Regions from separate parts of the Lactobacillus rizhaonensis genome, predicted to be linked through region 1. Evidence: riboswitches for the same ligand, from Rfam matches in the RefSeq annotation. Region 1 holds a riboswitch; the other holds the start of a gene.
The links. A riboswitch is a leader RNA that binds a small molecule or an ion and turns the genes downstream of it on or off. The one in region 1 is predicted to bind lysine.
Positions count from the first base shown of each region.

Region 2: another riboswitch for lysine. It lies ahead of lysA (diaminopimelate decarboxylase); the one in region 1 lies ahead of AAA915_RS03630 (ABC transporter substrate-binding protein/permease).

Region 1 covers NZ_BTTV01000002.1:73,413-83,117, reverse strand. Annotated here, with positions in the region: gene AAA915_RS03650 (NAD-dependent protein deacylase) at 1-153, shown strand, start outside; gene AAA915_RS03645 (TerC family protein) at 271-1,050, shown strand; gene AAA915_RS03640 (DUF488 domain-containing protein) at 1,045-1,404, opposite strand; gene AAA915_RS03635 (DNA-3-methyladenine glycosylase) at 1,448-2,077, shown strand; lysine riboswitch at 2,210-2,386, shown strand; gene AAA915_RS03630 (ABC transporter substrate-binding protein/permease) at 2,496-4,121, shown strand; gene AAA915_RS03625 (amino acid ABC transporter ATP-binding protein) at 4,121-4,870, shown strand; gene AAA915_RS03620 (alpha/beta fold hydrolase) at 4,937-5,839, opposite strand; gene AAA915_RS03615 (hypothetical protein) at 6,055-6,456, shown strand; gene AAA915_RS03610 (hypothetical protein) at 6,527-6,898, opposite strand; gene AAA915_RS03605 (ATP-binding protein) at 7,076-8,671, shown strand; gene AAA915_RS03600 (response regulator) at 8,673-9,359, shown strand; gene AAA915_RS03595 (NAD(P)-dependent oxidoreductase) at 9,451-9,705, opposite strand, start outside.
Region 2 covers NZ_BTTV01000006.1:47,460-57,164, forward strand. Annotated here, with positions in the region: gene AAA915_RS07735 (aminotransferase class I/II-fold pyridoxal phosphate-dependent enzyme) at 1-840, opposite strand, end outside; gene dapB (4-hydroxy-tetrahydrodipicolinate reductase) at 857-1,615, opposite strand; gene dapA (4-hydroxy-tetrahydrodipicolinate synthase) at 1,615-2,538, opposite strand; gene AAA915_RS07750 (N-acetyldiaminopimelate deacetylase) at 2,557-3,696, opposite strand; gene dapD (2,3,4,5-tetrahydropyridine-2,6-dicarboxylate N-acetyltransferase) at 3,705-4,415, opposite strand; gene lysA (diaminopimelate decarboxylase) at 4,425-5,738, opposite strand; lysine riboswitch at 5,823-6,002, opposite strand; gene AAA915_RS07765 (aspartate kinase) at 6,281-7,633, shown strand; gene dapF (diaminopimelate epimerase) at 7,651-8,640, shown strand; gene AAA915_RS07775 (beta-glucoside-specific PTS transporter subunit IIABC) at 8,788-9,705, opposite strand, start outside.

The DNA.
Region 1 (9,705 bases):
TCAGGTACCAGCTTTGTGGTCTATCCTTTTGCCCAATTATTGTCATATAGACAAGCCGGTGCCAAAGTTTGGGCAATTAATAAAACAGCTATTCCTGCAGAAGGCATTTCTGCCATCATTGCAGATGCTCTAGATGTTTTTAAGCAGCTTTAAATTTTTTAAGGGCCCTTTAAGCTATTCAAATTTGTTTATCGCCCGAGTACTTATTTATTACTTGTTAAAATTCAACATAGTAATTAAATTTATTCTGAAAGAGAAAAGAGCCTTTAAATGGCAATTTTTAAAATGTATGCTCCCTTTTTTAGTGGAAGCAACTGGATTCACGTATTAACCAGTGGTAAAGATTGGCTCATCATTTTAACCCTGATTTTAATGGAGTGTTTACTTTCCGTTGATAATGCGGTTGTTTTAGCAGCACAAACTAAGGTTCTGCCTAATAAAAAGCAACAGGAAAAATCTTTGTTCTATGGCCTTTGGGGCGCATATATTTTTCGCTTTATCGTGATTGGCATTGGTACTTACTTAATCAATTTTTGGGAGATTAAATTAGCTGGTAGTCTCTATCTTTTCTATCTGTCCTTTAAGTTTTTCTACAATCAAAGGCAGCCGCAAAAGGCTGCTTTTAAAGAAAAAGCAGAATCAGAAAAGATCACTAAACATACGCCAAAAAAGGGCAAACATTTTTTGTCACTTTTCTGGCGGACTGTTATTTCAATTGAAGCAATGGATATCGTTTTTTCAATTGATTCCGTTTTAGCAGCCTTAGCCGTTTCCAGCAATCCAGTAGTAGTATTAATTGGCGGCATGATTGGTATCTTATGCATGCGCGGCGTAGCCGAAATAATAATCAAGTTAATGGACATTATTCCTGAATTGCAGCCAATGGCTTATATTTTAATCGGCATCATTGCTTTTAAACTATTGCTGTCATTGCCACCACTGAATTACGAATTACCTAATACGACCTTTGCATTAATCGTGTTCAGTATTCTAATTTTAACTATTGCTTTTCACTTTTTACGTGTTAAAAAGAGTAAACGCAAATTATAGTTTTTGATCAACGTATTCTTTGAGCACAACTGCCTGGTTGTGCTTTTTATTCTTTGCACCATAAAGAAAAAGAACATCTTGTTCAACCAGCTTATCTTTAACTTTGGCAATAAAGGCAGCAGTTACAGGATTGTGATCCAATTCATTCATGTACTTTTGCCGAAACTCAGAATATTTAGTATCATCATGATTGAACCATTTACGCAATTCCGTGCTGGGACCAATTTCCTTTGCCCATTCATCTAAATTTGCATCTTTTTTACTTTTGCCTCTAGGCCACAAACGGTCAACTAAAATGCGGTATCCGAGCGGTTGTTCATGTTCGTAAATGCGCACTAATTTTATTTTTGTCATTATATATCTCCTTTTAATTTAAGTTTACTACACGGAAAGAAAAATGAATTATTCAACTTATTTTACTAATAAATCTACTGCCGCTATTACTAAAGATTTAATTGGCAGACCTCTCACATACAATGACGGTGAACATATTATGGGTGGTTATATTGTAGAAGTAGAAGCATATTTAGGGGTCAAGGACCGCGCAGCTCATTCTTATGGCGGTCATCGCAGTCCCGCAAACGAGGGTCTTTACAGAAAAGGTGGAACTATTTATATTTATGCTCAGAGACAATATTTCTTTTTTGATGTTGCAACGCAAGAATATAATGAACCTCAAGGAGTTTTAATTAGGGCTATCGAACCGGCCTGGGGTATAGATCAGATGATTAAAAATCGCGGAGGCAAAGACGGTGTCCTTTTAACCAATGGACCTGCAAAAATGATGCAGGCTTTTGGCATTCACAGTAAAAAATGGAATTTACATTTCTTAACTGACTCCCCTTTTAAAATTGACTTAGATGACAGTCACAAAAAGCTGGCTAAGGAAATTAAAACCAGTGCCAGAATTGGGGTCAGCCAATCTGAACTAGAATGGGCCAATAAAAAACTGCGTTACTATGTAGCTGGCAACCCGTATGTATCCAGAATGAAAAAGAGAGCTTACCAAAATGACAATGGCTGGTAGTAAGAGCAAGCTTTTTCATGTCTTTTAAAATAGTAAAAGAAATTAAATGAGATAATTATAAAATATTTTTGAAATAAAATTATTGACAAGTTGCTTTTGATAGCCTATTATTTTTCTAAGTTAAATAATTTCCAATGCAATAGAGGTCGCGGTTATTACAAAACTGATCTGAGTGAGCGAACACTGTGAAGATTAGTGTAAGAATTACCGCCGAAATAAGAATATTGTTCGTTTCAATTTTCTTGTTGGGCTGCAAGAGAATATTTTGCAGACTGTCCTGGTTAGTCCCCAGGGAGCGCTATATGATTTGTTTTAAAAATAGATTATGAACCTCGTTGTTTTGATTAACAGCGGGGTTTTTATTTACGCTTTTATTGTATTGGCTTTATTTGAAACATATTTTATGGAGGTTTTCAAAATGAAGTCAAGATATAAGTGGTTGGCTACCCTAGTTGCCTTATTCACTTGTTTGAGCATAGCGACTGATTTTAGTCTTACTGAAGCTGATGCCAAAAAGGATGACGGCACACTAAAAGTAGCTATGGAAGCTAATTACCAGCCTTACAATTGGACACAAACTAATAATGCCAACGGTGCTGTGCCAATTGAAGGCTCAAAAGAATTCGCCAATGGTTATGATGTTAAAATTGCTAAAATTATTGGTCAAAAATTACATAGAAAAGTTGAAGTGGTTAAGACCGAATGGGACGGTTTGCTTCCTGCTCTAACCAGTGGCAAAGCTGATTTAATTATTGCTGGTATGAGTCCGACTGCTGAGCGTGAAAAGGCAATTAATTTCTCTCAGCCTTACAGAAACAGCACTTTTGTGGTAATTACCAAGCTTAACAGCAGATACGCTAACGCTAAGAAACTAACCGACTTTAAAGGTGCTAAATTAACCGCACAACAAGGTACTTTCCACTATGACCTGATCAAGCAATTAAAGGGCGCTAAGCGTCAGCCAGCTATGCGTGATTTTGCGGCTATGCGGCAGAGTTTGATTTCAGGTACTATTGATGGTTATGTTGCCGAAGACACTGAATCAACTTCCTTTAAGATGGTTGATCCTGACATTAAGTCAATTCCTGTCAGCAAAATGGCTGGTTTCCACGCCACAAAAGATGAGTCTGTCACTGCCATCGGAATCGCTAAGCCCAACAAAGCTCTGCTTAAGAGCGTTAACCAGATATTAGCTACTATTCCTGAAGCAAAAAGAACTAAGCTAATGACTGAAGCTGTTAAGCAGCAACCTAAAACTGATAATAACAAAAAAGGCAAAAAGGCTAAGTCTGAACCTTGGCTGGTATCAATGTGGCGCCAATATGGTGGCATGATTTTAAACGGTATCGGTATGACCCTTCTTCTGGCCTCAGTTGGTACTATTGTAGGTTTCTTTATCGGCCTGGCAGTTGGTATAGTTAGAACTATTCCTACACCAACCACTACCGGTAAAAGATGGCTGCTTAAGTTTGTGAACTGGCTGCTTTCGGTCTACATTGAAGTCTTCCGGGGTACGCCAATGATGGTGCAAGCTGCTGTTATTTATTATGGTATTGCCCAATTCTGGCACCTGAATATTGACAGAACTGTCGCCGCACTAATAATCGTTTCTATTAATACAGGTGCATATTTAGCCGAAATTATTCGGGGAGGCATTATTTCTACACCAGAGGGTCAATTTGAAGCTGCTAGCGCCTTAGGAATGACTCATAATCAAAGAATGTGGCACATTATTTTGCCACAAGCGATCAAGAATTGCCTACCTTCAATTACTAACGAATTTATTGTTAATATTAAGGATACTTCCGTTCTAAGTATTATTTCGGTATCAGAATTGTTCTTCGTCGGTTCGACCATTGCCAGTCAGACATTCAAGTTCTTCCCAACTTACCTAACAATTTCTGCTATCTACCTTGCTTTGACCTTTACCATCACGAGAATCTTTAATTTAATTGAAAAACACCTTCAAGGTAGTAAAAACTACAACTTAATGGCAAACCAAGTTCAAGTGGGCACACCTAAAGACATGGAGGCTAATAACTAATGACTGAATCTAATGAGACTATTTTACGTTTAAAGAACATTAAAAAGACATTCGGTGAACACCAAGTTTTGAAAGATATTTCTTTTGATATTAATAAAGGTGAAATCGCCACAATTATTGGTCCTTCAGGTGGTGGTAAATCAACTACATTGCGCTGCATCAATCTGCTTGAAGAGCCTACTGCCGGCGAGGTTGATTTTCATGGAGAAAATGTTTTGGCGCCAAACTACAATCGCAATATCTATCGTGCTAAAGTCGGCATGGTTTTCCAGCAATTCGATTTGTTTGAAAACAAGAACGTTTTAGCTAATTGCATGGTAGGTCAGGAATTGGTATTAAAACGGTCAAAAGACGAGGCCCGCAAAATTGCTATGACAAATTTGAAAAAGGTGGGTATGGAACAATACGTTAATGCCCGTCCCAGCCAACTTTCAGGTGGACAGCAACAACGGGTCGCGATTGCCCGTGCTATCTGCATGGACCCTGAAATTCTGTTATTTGATGAGCCTACTAGTGCATTGGATCCTGAAATGGTTGGAGAAGTTTTAAGCGTCATGAAAAATCTGGCCACCACAGGTCTAACGATGATTATCGTAACCCACGAAATGGCATTTGCGAAGGAGATTTCCGACCAAATGTTTTTCATCAGCGATGGCGTAATTACTGAACAAGGCACGCCAGATCAATTATTCAATCACCCGCAAAATGAAAAAACCGTCAAGTTTTTGAGTAATTTTCAGAATAATTAATAAGGTCTAATTAAATATAAAAAAACTGGTAAATCTGCGTGATGAATAACGTGATTTGCCAGTTTTTTAGTTTGCTTGTGGCTCTAAAAGTTCAATAATTTCCTGATTAAATTTAGTCGGCTGCTCCCACTGCGGGAAATGACCAGAATGATCAAACCAAATTATATTGCACGGACTAGTAATTTTAGCAGCATATTCTGCAGTCAATTGCGATGATACATGGTGGTCATGCCTGCCCTCACAGAAAGTTACCGGAACAGTAAAATGCATTGTATTTTCGAAATTAACGTCCATTAATTCTTCCCAGAAATACTGAATTGATTGTTTCGAGCCCTGCAAGCGATGAATTAAGTCCTTAAAAGAATAATCTTTGGCAGATATAAAAGACCAAATTAATTTGCGGTAATTTTTAGCACCGTAAATTGAGCCGCCATGAGCTACAATCATTTTAGTTAATGCGAGGCTGGCCTTAGTTGGTTCATGTGCAAAATCAAGTTGGTCAAGTTTAGCAGTATTTTTCATTTTTGTCCGTAAAAAAGCTTTTTGTAGAGCAATATTCTTTTTCATGTTAACGACTTGGCCAATTCCGATATATTGTGCAACAAGGTCCGGGTACATTTGAATAAAGTAGAGTCCTAAAACCGTCCCCCAAGAATGGCCCATGATGATCAATTTATCTTGTTTTAAACGCTTTAATAAATAAAGTACAAACTGATGAATATCCTCCAAGATGGTATGAATGGACAAGTCTTCTTCAGGTGAAAACTTGTAGTATGACAGTCCACTACCTCTTTGTTCCAGATTAACAAAAATAAAATGATCTTCTAGTTCGCTATTAAATTTTTTCGTTAAGGGAATGCAGGCATCCCCTGGACCACCATGTAAATATAAAATAATCGGCTCCTGACTTTGCTTTGAACTAATTGAAAAATAAAGTTTTGTCCCGTTAATCTCTACGTTTTCTATCACTGATGTACTCATTTTTTGGCCTATATTCATATAATCGATTGCTATTATGCATACACTGCTACTTTATTTAAGTATATTATTAATGCCGCTATTTTGTAAATTCCAAATTAAGTTTGACAAAAATCAGGTTCTATTATTATATGTAGATAAATAGTCAACAAGCATTACGCTAGTAGAAAACCCTCTACTTTTACCTCATCATCGGAGAAAAACTCATGAAGAAAAATGGTTACAAAATTACTACCTACATTTTTGGATTCTTATTTATTATCACTTTAGGCTTTTTGCTCTATGATACTAGAAACCCGCCCACTGTATTTGGGGGTTTTACTAATAATGCAATGCCACTAAATCCTTCCAATCCTCATGTGGAAATTTCGTTTGGTTTGGACCCCGAATATGCTATAAATGTCGACGGACATCAATTTGAAAGAGGCACATATAAACGCATAAGTGACAGTGTGTTTAGCTTAAAAGCAAATAATGGTAAAGAGAATGGTGTCGCTTTTTTATCAAATAAAGGTTCATACTTGTTTCACTCTAAACTAAAGAAAAAGCTGATTAGTATTGAAAAGTTTTCGAATAAGCCAGAAATAAAGCCAGGGACTATCAAATAGTCTAACGTACTTTATGCTAGAAAAAAATACCAAGCAGTATAGTTGCCTGGTACTCAAATCTTGTTAAATTTTATTCATTTTTACCTTCAGCTTGGTAAAATTTAGCCCTATTAATTAAATAGTCAAATAAAATCACACAGATTAGATTTAATACAATAATTAAGAGTATCAATAATGGGTGATCTTCTTGCTCATCTGTCATATTCAACAAATATAAAGTTTCAAAACTAATAGGTGCACCTTGTAATGCCATAAAATAAAATAAATCATTTTCGACTTGCTTAGTAAATGTTTCTTCTTTTACTTCAAAGCAAGCTGTAGCAATTATTGTTATGATGAATGCACTAATTGACCATATTAAGTTATAATTCGGCTTATTGGAGAAAAAAGCCTCCATTTCAATTATACACAACCACAGTAAAGCAACTCTTGCTAATTTCATTTTCATCTCATTTCCCACAGCCTTTCTCTTCTAATTTATTTTAATCATTTTATCATATTTTACAGTATAAGTAAAATGTTATTTTATTAAAAACATTATTCTAATAATAATTAAGGGGTCTCAGCTGTATGAAAGAGATATTAAGTTATCCAATATCAAAATATCAAAGGCAGATATATGTTTAAAAAAACACGTTTTACACTGCAAACAAAAACTATTTTTCTGGTTTTCTTTACCACCATTGTTTTTATTCTAACTGCTGGAACCATCACCTCATACAAAGTAGCGCAAAATCAAAAACAAATCATCAAAGAAGAAATTAATAGTGTGTCTAAAATTGTCGCCAATAATGAGCAGGTACAAATTGCTTTAAGAAAAAAAGTCAAACCCACAACATATAACCCGATCCAAAAATATGCCGAACAAGTTAAAAAAGAAACTAAAGTAGACTTTATTGTGGTACTTGACGATAATTACGTCCGCTATTCCCATCCTTCCGAGAATCATATAGGCAAAAAATTTAGTTCGCCTTCTGATGCTCAAAAATCAAGTTCTGGTAAGACGCATTATTCTCACCGTATGGGTGTTTTGGGAACTGGCTACCGGATTTTCCGCCCGATTTTTGCACACAAGCAGCAAATCGGAATAGTTTGTGTTGGTTTAACCGATAAATCAATTAATAAAGTTATTCGAGTCGCCCAAAGATCAGTTGTAATTGGCTCTCTAGTTTCATTAATAATTGGCATACTGCTGGCTTTATTAATATCAAGACGCATTAAAAAAACGCTGTTTGATATGGAACCAAACGAAATTGCATTTAAGCTCACAGAATTATATGCTATTAATGACAGTATTGATGAAGCGCTTATTGTTGTAAATAATCACAAAATTTTAATTACTGCTAATTACTTGGCTAAAAAATCCTTTCCTTCCTTAATGGTGGGAAAAGCCTTGGATAAAAATCTAATTGATTTATTATTCGCAGACAACCAACAATTACCTAAAACAAATGAGCTTGTCTTAATCAATGCTAAAGAATATATTGTTTCAGTTAGTCAACTGGTATACCATAAGCAGATTTTTGGTCAAGTAGCTCTACTGCAGGATCAGTCCAAATATCAGAAGTTATCCGAACAGCTTGCCGGTAGCCAACAATACATTCAGTCACTAAGGGCACAATCACACGAATTTTTAAATAAATTGCAGGCAATTTACGGCATGATTGAATTAAAGCAGTATGATCAAGTTAATTCATTCATTGCAAAAATAAACCAAAATTACCAGCAAGAATTTGGTCAATTGAATAAACAGCTCGAATCTCCTGCGCTTGTTGGCTTTTTAACTGGAAAAATTAACCAGGCGAAAGAACAAAGAGTCAACTTGGAAATTACGCCAGACTCCAATTTACCGCAAAAGGTTGTAACTGAGCAATTAAATTTAGACCTGATTAAAATACTGGGTAACCTCATTGACAACTCGTTAGCAGCAATTAAAGATAGTGGCAAAATCACCTTGGCAATTAATTTCGATAGTGAAAGCTCAGTCTTAATTATTGAAGTTGCTGATACTGGTACTGGTATTTCAAGTGAAGTTAAAAAGCATTTATTTAAACAGAAGTATTCAACTAAGGGCAAGGATCACGGCTATGGACTTATTCTGGTGCAGCAAATCATTAAATCCTATAGTGGCCATCTTGAAGTTTCATCTTGTAAGCCTCATGGTAGCAATTTTTATATAGAATTGCCTTTGCAGGAAAAACACGAAAAGGAATAAAATGTTAACAATTTTAATAGTTGAAGATGACCCGATGGTCAGCTCGATTAACAAACAATATTTAATGAGAATTATTAAGCCGGAAAATCTGACTGTTTATCAAACCGCTACTGCCAAAAAGGCACTAGCAATTACTAAAAACATCAATCCTGATCTAATTCTACTTGATGTTTACCTTCCTAAAACTTCTGGCACCGAATTACTGGAACAATTTATTCAACATAATCTCCATCCCAATGTCATTATGCTTTCCGCCGCCAAAGACAGTACCAACATCAACATGGCTTTAAAATATGGCGTTTTGGACTACTTGCTTAAGCCTTTTTCTTTTAAGCGTTTTAAAGAGGCAATTGAACATTTTTTAAAATATAACAAGGTGCTACAAAAAAACAACACGGTATCACAAGGTGAACTTGATCATATTTTTATTACTCAAGATATGAATAACTTAAATGATGAGAGCGGGTTGCCTAAAGGACTTTCAGACTTTTCTTTAACCAAAATTGAAACTGCTATTTCCCAACTTGCCGGTGAATTTTCCAATCAAGATGTAGCACGACAATCAAAATTATCACGCATTACTACCAAAAAATATTTGGATTATTTGGAAAAAACCGGCAAACTTTCCACTAAAGTTCACTATTTAAAGGTTGGTCGACCAATTAAAATATATAAATTGAACAAATAAAAAAACAAGCTATTGTGAAGTGACCCCCAAATTTAGGACAAATTTTGGGGGTCATATCATTATCGTAGCTTGCTTTTTATTTAGATAAATTTTAGTCAAGTTTCACATCATTATCAGTATGACCAGTCTCTAATACTTGGTGGAAATTTTCATAACTGACATTAATCATATCCGTTAAAGCAGGACTGGTGTATGAACCAATATGAGGAGTTAATAAAACTTTAGGATATAATTCTGTTAATTGTCTGGTCAAATCATTAGTGATATTGCCATTATAATTATGGCCTAAAACTTCTGCTTCATCAGGCAGAACATCGCTTGCAAAGCCGGCAATTTGACCATCTTT
Region 2 (9,705 bases), on a different contig from region 1:
CGCTGCTTGTGCAGGATTAGATGGGGCGGTAACCAAAAATGCGTGCATCTTCGCAATCAAACTAATTAAAGCAGCTGGTCCAGTCACATAGCCTAAACGGTAACCGGTCATCGCATGAGACTTGGACAAGCCATTAATTAATAAAGTGCGTTCGGGTAAATAATGCGCAATCGAAACATGATTAAAGTCATAAGTCAATTCACTATAAATTTCATCGGAAATAACATAAAGATGATGCTTTTTAATGATCGGTGCTATCTGTTCTAAAACAGAACTAGGACATTCCCTGCCGGTGGGATTAGTAGGATAGTTAAATAAAATTGCTTTAGCATGAGGGTGCTCATCTAAAGTCTTTTCCAGTGCCTGCGGAGTTAAAACGAAATTCGTATCTGCCGTATTGATGGCGACCAATTCAGCTTTAGTGTATTGAATTAGCGGAAAATAAAGAGCATAAGATGGAGTAGGCACAATAATTTGATCACCTGGTTGAAATAGTGCCAACATGGTTGCAGCTATGGCCTCTGTCGCACCGACCGTGACTATAATTTCACTTTCAGGATCATAGGTTAAGCCTTGCTTGCGCTTTAAATAATTGCTGATAGCCTGACGCAGCCTAGGTGTTCCTTTTTGGGCCGAGTAATGCGAATCATTATCTAATATACTTTGGGCTGCAGCTTTTTTAACATGTTCAGGTGTATTTAAATCAGGTTCTCCTAAAGTTAATTTAATTAAATCAGGAATACCATCAACTTTTTGGGCAAAAGCACGGATACCAGAAGGAGGAATTTTTTCCAATGGTGTATGAGTAATTGAAGTTAAATCAGTAGCTAATTGGGGCATTTTGTTCTCCTTGTAATTATAAAATCTGGTCTAAACCGACCACTAAATCCGTTAAATCCATTACCCGACTCAAGGCTACTTTAACGCCCTGCATAAATGAAGAACGGGAAAATGAGTCTTGCCTGATTGTTAAAGCTTCGCCGGAACCACCAAAAAGCACCTGTTCGTGGGCTATATAACCAGGTAAACGAACGGAGTGAACAGGAACTCCATCATAATCAGCACCGCGAGCTTTAGAATCACTTGTTGTTTTGGAACAATTTTCTGAATTGCGGTTTTCTGCAATCACTTTGGCAGTCGCAATAGCAGTAGCACTAGGGGCATCCTTTTTATCAGCATGATGCATTTCAATGACCTCTGCATCAGGAAAATACCGCGCCGCTTCTTGTGCAAACTTCATTAATAAGACAGCCGACAAGCCAAAATTTGGAGCAATAAGGCCACCAATTTTTTCCTTTTTTGCCAGTTCTTGTAACTGTTTTATTTGTTCAGAAGTTAAACCACTTGTTCCCACAATTGGGTGCATATGGTGCTTTAAAGCAAACTTAGTATTTTCATAAACTGCTTGTGGAGTCGTAAAATCAATCCAAATATCAGCAGCAATATTTACAGCGGCCAAATCATCAAAGCGGGCAACAGCAGGCTTAAAATCTGAACTCTCAGATGCAGTAGGTGCCAAAACTGCTACCAATTGACAGTCAGGTAATTTTTCAACTAACTGGACAGTTTGCCTGCCCATGGATCCCGTGGCACCAGCTATCAAAATTTTTTTCATTACTCTACTCCTAGTTCTAACGGCAATTCATGCAATAAAGCCGATTCGGTTAAACCTAAATGAATAGCTAATTGCCGCTTTTCTGTTTCATTTAAATCTACAATAGGTAACCGGCAGCCGCCAGCTGGCAATCCTTGGGCGTTAAGGACAGCTTTAACAGGTGCTGGTGAAGGATACATGAATAAGGCTTGCATCTTCGGCATTAATCGTCTTTGCAATTTCCCTGCTGCAGCTACCTTACCCTGATCTAAATCATCATACATTTCACGCATGGCCGAGCCATAAACATGAGAAGCTACCGAAATTACTCCTTTTGCCCCTAAAACTTTAGCTGTTAAAGACTGCAAGTCTTCGCCCGTATACACCAAGAAATCTTTTGCTGCGTGTTCAACAATATATTCTAAGTCTTCTAAGTCAGCACATTGCTTAACACCAGCAATTTTAGGATTATGCGATAACTCGACCAGAGTTTCTTTAGTGATCTTAATTCCTGTTCGACCCGGAATGTTATATATAATGATCGGTATTGGCGAACTTTCAGCCACCTTTTCATAATGGGCTGTAATTCCCCTTTGATCTGGCTTGTTATAGTAAGGTGCTACTACTAGTGCCATATCAATACCGGGAATTTGCCCCACCTCTTGAGTAAATGCAACTGTCTGTGCAGTATTATTGCTGCCTGTACCCGCTACCACTGGCACACGCCCAGCAATTATTTGAGCAAATTTAGTATATAATTCAATTTTTTCATCATGAGTCATTGTTGCTGTTTCACCAGTAGTACCGCCAATGACAAAACCAGTGCTACCTGTGTTAAGTAAATGCTCGGTTAATTTTTTCAGACCGGGATAGTCAACTTTATCTTCCTTATTAAAGGGCGTAATTAGCGCGGTCATTAAATCTGCTTTGTCAAAATTAGTCATGTTTTTTCTCCTTTTGAGCTACATGTGACTCAGTAAAAAACCTACCACTGCTTTAATTCCTACTTCTATGGCTTCTTCATGCGGGTTGAAGGTTGCAGAATGAAGTTGCGAATCATCATCCACTCCCAACCAGAACATGGTGCCGGGAATTTGCGCTAGTAAATAGCCAAAGTCCTCTCCAGTCATAGCTGGTTGCATCTCTTGGTAATTAATTTGAGCATTTTCCTTCATATATTTAATAAATTCAGCTGTAATTTGGGGATTATTTTCAACTGGCCAATAACCACCCTGATTAAGCTGCAAATCAACTTTAGCATTATAGCTGTGTGCTATTCCTTGAGTTACATCCCGCAGACGCTGATCAATTTTTTTAATCATTTTTTGGGTTAATCCCCGAATGGTTCCTTCTAAGTGAGCATGGCCTGCAATAGCATTTCTAACTGTACCAGCTCTAACTTTTCCTATTGTAATAACACCACCTGCAATAGGATCGATACTGCGAGAAATAATTGTCTGAATTTGCTCTATTAAAGCAGCCGCAGCCACTACCATATCATTAGCTTGCTGAGGATATGCTGCATGACCATCCTTACCATATAAATCAATATTGATTTCAGTTGTACCTGCAAATAAAGTCCCCAAACGGCAGCCAATTGTGCCGGTAGGTAAATCGGGAGTATCATGCAAAGCAAAAAATTCATCTGGGCGCCACTTACCAGTAAAAATTCCTGCCTCATAGGCTTTTTTACCACCACTCTCACTTTCTTCAGCTGGCTGGAAAAAGAACAGCAAATTGTCTTGCGGTTGGTGATCGCAAAAATAATCTAGAATTCCCAGGGCTACTGTCATATGGATATCATGACCACAAGCATGCATTTGACCTTGATTATGAGAAGCAAACGACAGGCCGGTCTGTTCTTGAACCGGTAAGCCATCTATATCTGCGCGATAGCCAATCGTTTTTTGCGGTTTGCTTCCCCGAACCAGAACCAATATAGCTGTAGGCAGTTCAGAACATGTACGAATTTCAATGTATTTTTGATTAAAATTACCAATAACCTGCAATAAATATTTTTGTGTTTGGTATTCGTGCAGAGCTAATTCTGGAATCTGATGCAAGTCGCGGCGAATTTTAATTAGTTGTGCAGAAGTTAACATTAATTAATTCACAGCTTTCTTAATCCTGGCTCAATTCCTGTTTTAGAGGCAGTTTTTTGATCACGCATTTTAATAATTTTTGCCGGTACCCCGGCAACGACACTATTTGCTGGTACATCCTTAGTTACTACTGCCCCAGCAGCTACTACGGCATGATCACCAACTTGAACTCCTTCTAAAACTACGGCATTGGCACCAATTAAAACATCCTTGCCGATTTTCACAGGTTGTGCCGAAGCCGGTTCTACGACTCCAGCTATCACTGCACCTGCCCCGACATGAGTGTTAGGGCCAACAATTGCTCTGCCGCCTAAAACAGCATTCATATCAATCATGGCATTTTCCCCTATTTCAGCACCGATATTAATGACTGCCCCCATCATGATTACCGCATTTTTGCCTATATCAACGTTTTCACGAATTAGTGCCCCTGGCTCAATTCTGGCAGAAATGTTCTTTAGATCCAACAACGGAATGGCGGAATTGCGACTAGTATTTTCCACTTGATAATCAGCAAATTTGTCAGAGTTTTTTTCTATAAAAGGCCCCAAGACTTGCCAGTCTCCAAAAACGACCCCAGTATGATTTTCAGTAAAAGTTTTGCAGTCTTCTGGCCAATTTAACTGAGACAAATTTCCTTTGACATAAACTTTAACTGGTGTTTTTTTGGTTGAATTAGCAATAAAATCAATGATTTCGGTTGCCGTCATTTTTTTCATATTTATAATTTATCCTTCCATTTGATAAAAACGATCATGACTAACTAGATCCGCATAAGTTTCACGTGTAACTACTTCTTGTACCTGCCCATTTTCTGCAAAAACAACAGCTGGCCTGGGAACACGATTATAATTAGATGCCATACTATAGCCATAAGCACCAGTTGCTAAAACCGCAATTACATCTCCCGGCTTGCTTTTAGGCAATGCCAATTTGTCAACAATAATGTCGCCAGATTCACAGTAGCGACCTGCAAGCTTAACTGTTTCTTCAGGCTTTGCTTGCGGATTTTTTGCTAACAGTGTCTCATATTCTGCCTGATAAAGTGCCGGTCTGATATTATCACCCATACCGCCATCGACTGCCACGTAAGGCAAAAGCCCTGGTACATCTTTACGTGAACCAACTGTATACAAGTTATAGCCGGCCTCGCCGACAATCGAACGTCCTGGTTCAATCCAAATTGTAGGCATTTTTAGGTGATCTTCCTGTACACACTTTTTGACTGTCTGTACGATTTGACCAACAAAGGTGTGAGCAGTTACTGGATTATCCTGCTTGGTATACCTGATGCCGAAACCGCCTCCCAAATTTAACACCTGAGGTTGATAATCATATTTTTGTTTCCAATTGTTCACTAGCTTCATCAACTTCTCTACTTCAAGTTTAAAACCTTCTGTTGCTAAAATTTGTGAACCGATATGTGCGTGCAGTCCAATTAATTCCATTTGTGCGTCAGCTCTAACTTGTAAAAATGCCTGTTCAGCCTGACCTGAACGAATGTCAAAGCCAAATTTGCTGTCCTCTTGACCTGTTTGGTCATATTCATGAGTATGAGCAGAAACCCCTGGAGTTACTCTCAACATTACCTGCACGTGAGTATTAGTTTGGTTTAAAATCCGTGTTAATAGCTTAATCTCAGTAAAATTATCTAAAATAATAACGCCAACATGATTTTGAACAGCCATTAACAACTCATCTGGGGTTTTATTATTACCGTGAAAACTGATTTTTGCCGCTGGGAAACCAGCTTTAAGTGCAGTATATAATTCTCCACCAGAAACAACGTCAATGTGTCCTCCCAGTTTATTGATTATCTGGTAAATTGCAATCGTAGCAAATGCCTTACTGGCATAGCTAATTGCATAATCTACCTGTTCTTTTTCAAAAGCATTTTGGAAAGCCTGAAATTGCCGTTTGATTTTCTGAACATCATAAACAACTAAGGGGGTACCAAACTTCTTTGCTAGTTCCAAAGCGTCTACTCCCCCAATTGTCAAATGACCCTGGGTATTAGTTTGATAATAATCATTAGCAGCCATTTAAGTCTCTCCCTTTTTGTTAAATAAAAAGGCTCTTTTGTTGTACCTAACAAAAGAGTCCTTCAAGTTATTATCTGGTATCAATTTTGTCGATAGCGCTCCGCGAATATAAAATTGCGACAGTCCGTAACCTGTTAGATTACGTCCCAGCTTATTAATTACCGCAATAATTAAAGCTTCGGCAACCGCCCCTTTGACTGGCTTCCTGGTTTTTTGCAGAAACTCCACCAGCTACTCTTGTTGGTTGCAACCTCTTCGATTTATTAAAATATTATTATTAATTAATATGATTGTCAACCATTTCCACTGACAATTGCTTTTTAATTTTTTAAATAAAAATATTATTTTTCAAATTTATTTATTTTTATCTTGTCCAATGCCATTAACACCAACACTTTTAGCGCAAATTTTAATGCAATAATATGACCCAAAACAGCCGCTTTACTGAATAACAACTTTCTTTTGCAGTTGAAGATTAAAATTTTAATGTTAAAATCCAATACTAATTACTTAAATTAAATTTAATTGTGAAAGGTATTAACATGAAAGTCGTTAAATTTGGTGGTAGTTCTCTAGCTGACGGAGAACATTTTCAAAAAGTTTTAAACATTATTAATGCTGATCCAGCACGTAAAGTGATCGTGACTTCTGCTCCCGGCAAAAGGTCTAAAAACGACACTAAAGTAACGGATCTATTAATTAGATATGCAGAAAATGTACTTAATAATCAAGATTATAGTGCAACGGTAAAGGCAATTTGGACCAGGTATCAGAATATTGCAGATTACTTTCAAATATCCGAGCAATTAGTAAAGCCATTGTTACAAGAATTACTCAATCTTCCTCAACTCTCTTATCCAAACACAGATTTTTTAATGGCGGGTTTTAAAGCACATGGTGAAAAACTTAGTGCACAGCTTTTAACTTTGATTCTGCAAAAGCGCCATATAGCTGCTCGCTTTTTGGATCCCGCAGAAGCTGGCTTTATGGTTACTAGTAATGCTAACGATGCTCAAGTTCTACCAGAAACTTACGAAAATTTACAAAAATGGGCACAAACTTCAGATTTACTAGTCGTACCCGGTTTTTATGGCATTACAGAAGATGGCTTAATAGCAACCTTTTCTCGCGGAGGTTCGGATATTACCGGAGCAATTTGGGCACGTGGAATTAAAGCAGATTTATATGAAAACTTTACGGATGTAGATGCAATCTACGCAGCTGACCCCAGAATTGTTGCGCATCCCCGTGCCATTAAGCTTATGACATACCGTGAGTTGCGGGAGCTGTCATATGCAGGATTTTCTGTTTTTCATGATGAAGCCATTATTCCCGCAATTGAAGGTCAGATTCCAGTAAATGTCAAAAATACTAATCATCCGGAACTACCTGGAACAATGATTGTCCCGCAAAATAATTTTACCCCGCAAAGTACAATTACAGGTGTGGCAAGTTCTGGACATTTTGCCGCATTATATTTACATAAATATTTACTAAATAAAGAAGTTGGATTTACACTTAAATTACTACAAATATTCTATAAATTTAATATATCATATGAACATATGCCATCAGGAATTGATGATTTGACCATTATTTTTGATAAAAAACAATTTGATAAACAAATTCGTCAGCAAATGTGTCTTGAAATTCAAAAAGCACTTCAACCTGATCAACTAGAATGGATTGATGATTATGCCATCATTATGGTGGTTGGAGAAGGGATGCGTAACAAAATTGGTGTAATGAAGAATATCACTCTGCCTTTAGCAGAAAAGCATATTGCCATTCATATGATTAACCAGGGTGCTTCACGCATTTCAATCATGCTAGGCACCAAAAAGGCAGACGCAGCTGCCGCTGTTAAAGAAATCTATCACCAGTTTTTTAATTAATTTAAGGAGAAATTTTCATGATACAACTACAAAAAGTTCATGGTTCACAGAATAAGTTTTTTCTACTTGATCAAACTCAATTTCAAGCACCATTATCTAAGGGAGAGTTAGTCAACTTGGCGCAGCAGATAACTAAGCCGGAAAGAGGCTTACTTAATGGTGCTGATGGTTTACTAGTAGTCAACAATTCAGACCATGCAGAAACTCTAGGAAAAATGCAGGTTATCAATGCAGACGGTTCTTTTGCTTCTATGTGTGGTAATGGGTTAAGGACAGTAGGCCGCTATTTAGCACAAAAATACCATAAAGAAACATTCAAAGTTGAAACTATGCAAAGCGATTTGCGCGTTAACTGTCAGCCGGACTGGGCGCCAAAGGTTAAAGCAATCAGTGTTGAAATCAGTCCGGTTAGTTTTACAGCTGCGGCTCTCCCCTTTACTAATTTAGGTTATTCTGAATTAATTAATCAAGAGTTGCCAGAACTGGCACCAAAACTGAAATTTTCAGCAGTTGCTGTCCCTAACCCCCACTTGATCAGCTTTGTTTCAGACAGTGTCTTCAAAAGCGACTTATTGGCAAAATTAGGCGCAAAACTAAATCAGAAAAATCCATTTTTCCCTGATGGAGTAAATGTTAGTTTTGCTCAAGTTTTGAGTGCGCATCATCTATTTGTACGCACTTTCGAACGAGGTGTAGGCTTTACCAATGCTTGTGGTACAGCCATGTCAGCTGCAAGTCTAATTTACGCAGTAACTTACCAGTCAAAGAATCTGTTTGACAAATTGCTGACTGTTTCTAATCCTGGCGGCTTTGTTCAAACTAAAGTTCATCACAGTGATCATAGCTATTGGATAGAATTGATCGGAAATGCTACGGTTACACATTATATTGACGTTACAGAAAGTGAATTACATCAGAAGCATCCCGATTTTAATAATTTTAATGTTACGCCCACTACGGAAGATGAGGCATATCAAGAATTTATTACCACACAAAGCAATAACTGATTGTTGTCTTAGTACTGGCAAAATTTATTGTTATTAAAAAAGTGACTCCAAAAGGGTTTATTTCCTTCTGAACTCACTTTATGTACCAAATTTTTTAAGTTTGGAATTTTTATGAAGAATAATATTCAAATAATAATCAAGCAATTATTATATTGCATCTGCAGTACTTGCTTGTGCAAGTAAGGTGTTATTATCAATTCCATCAACACGAACATTATCTTTTAAAGAAACTTTTCCACTAGTTACGATGACTGGACTAATAATATTATATTGCTTTTCTACTTCTTTTAGATCAAAAGAAATTAATTTTTGACCCTTTGAAACTTTCTGTCCCTGAGTTACGTAAGTTTGGAAAAATTTCCCGTTTAATTCAACTGTATCAATACCTACATGTATTAAAACTTCAATACCATTTTTTCCACGTATTCCGACAGCATGACCAGTCTGTGCTATAACCGCAATCGTGCCATCAAACGGAGCTTTTACAACACCATTTTTAGGTATAATTGCAAAGCCGTCACCCATTGCACCGGAAGAAAATGTTGTATCAGGTACTTCTTTCAAACTCACTAAATCACCTTCCATAGGTGCAAAAATATCTATTGTTGACAAATCTTCACGGGTTGTATTCTCTTTACTTACATCAATAACAGGTTTCTCATCTTCTACACCAACTTTAGGTTGCAAGACTAGTACTAATAATGCAGTCGATACTATTGCAATTCCCAGTCCAATTATTACATGAATAAATTTAGGCATAAGTGCATAGACAGCTAAACTTAATATATTTGATGGTGTGAAGCTGCCCAGATGATAGCCCATTGCTGAAACATAAGCTGCTCCAAGACCTCCACCTATACAAACGGATAATAATACACGCTTATATTTTACGATCACACCATATAGTGCAGGTTCTGTAATACCTAAAATAGCAGAAATACCTGATGCATAAATGACTGATTTTTCTTTCTTGGATCTTGTTTTAAATGCCATAGTTAAAACACCTGTTGCCTGGGCAAAAGTTGATACTAACATTGTTGGCATCAAAACGTCATAGCCTTTTGA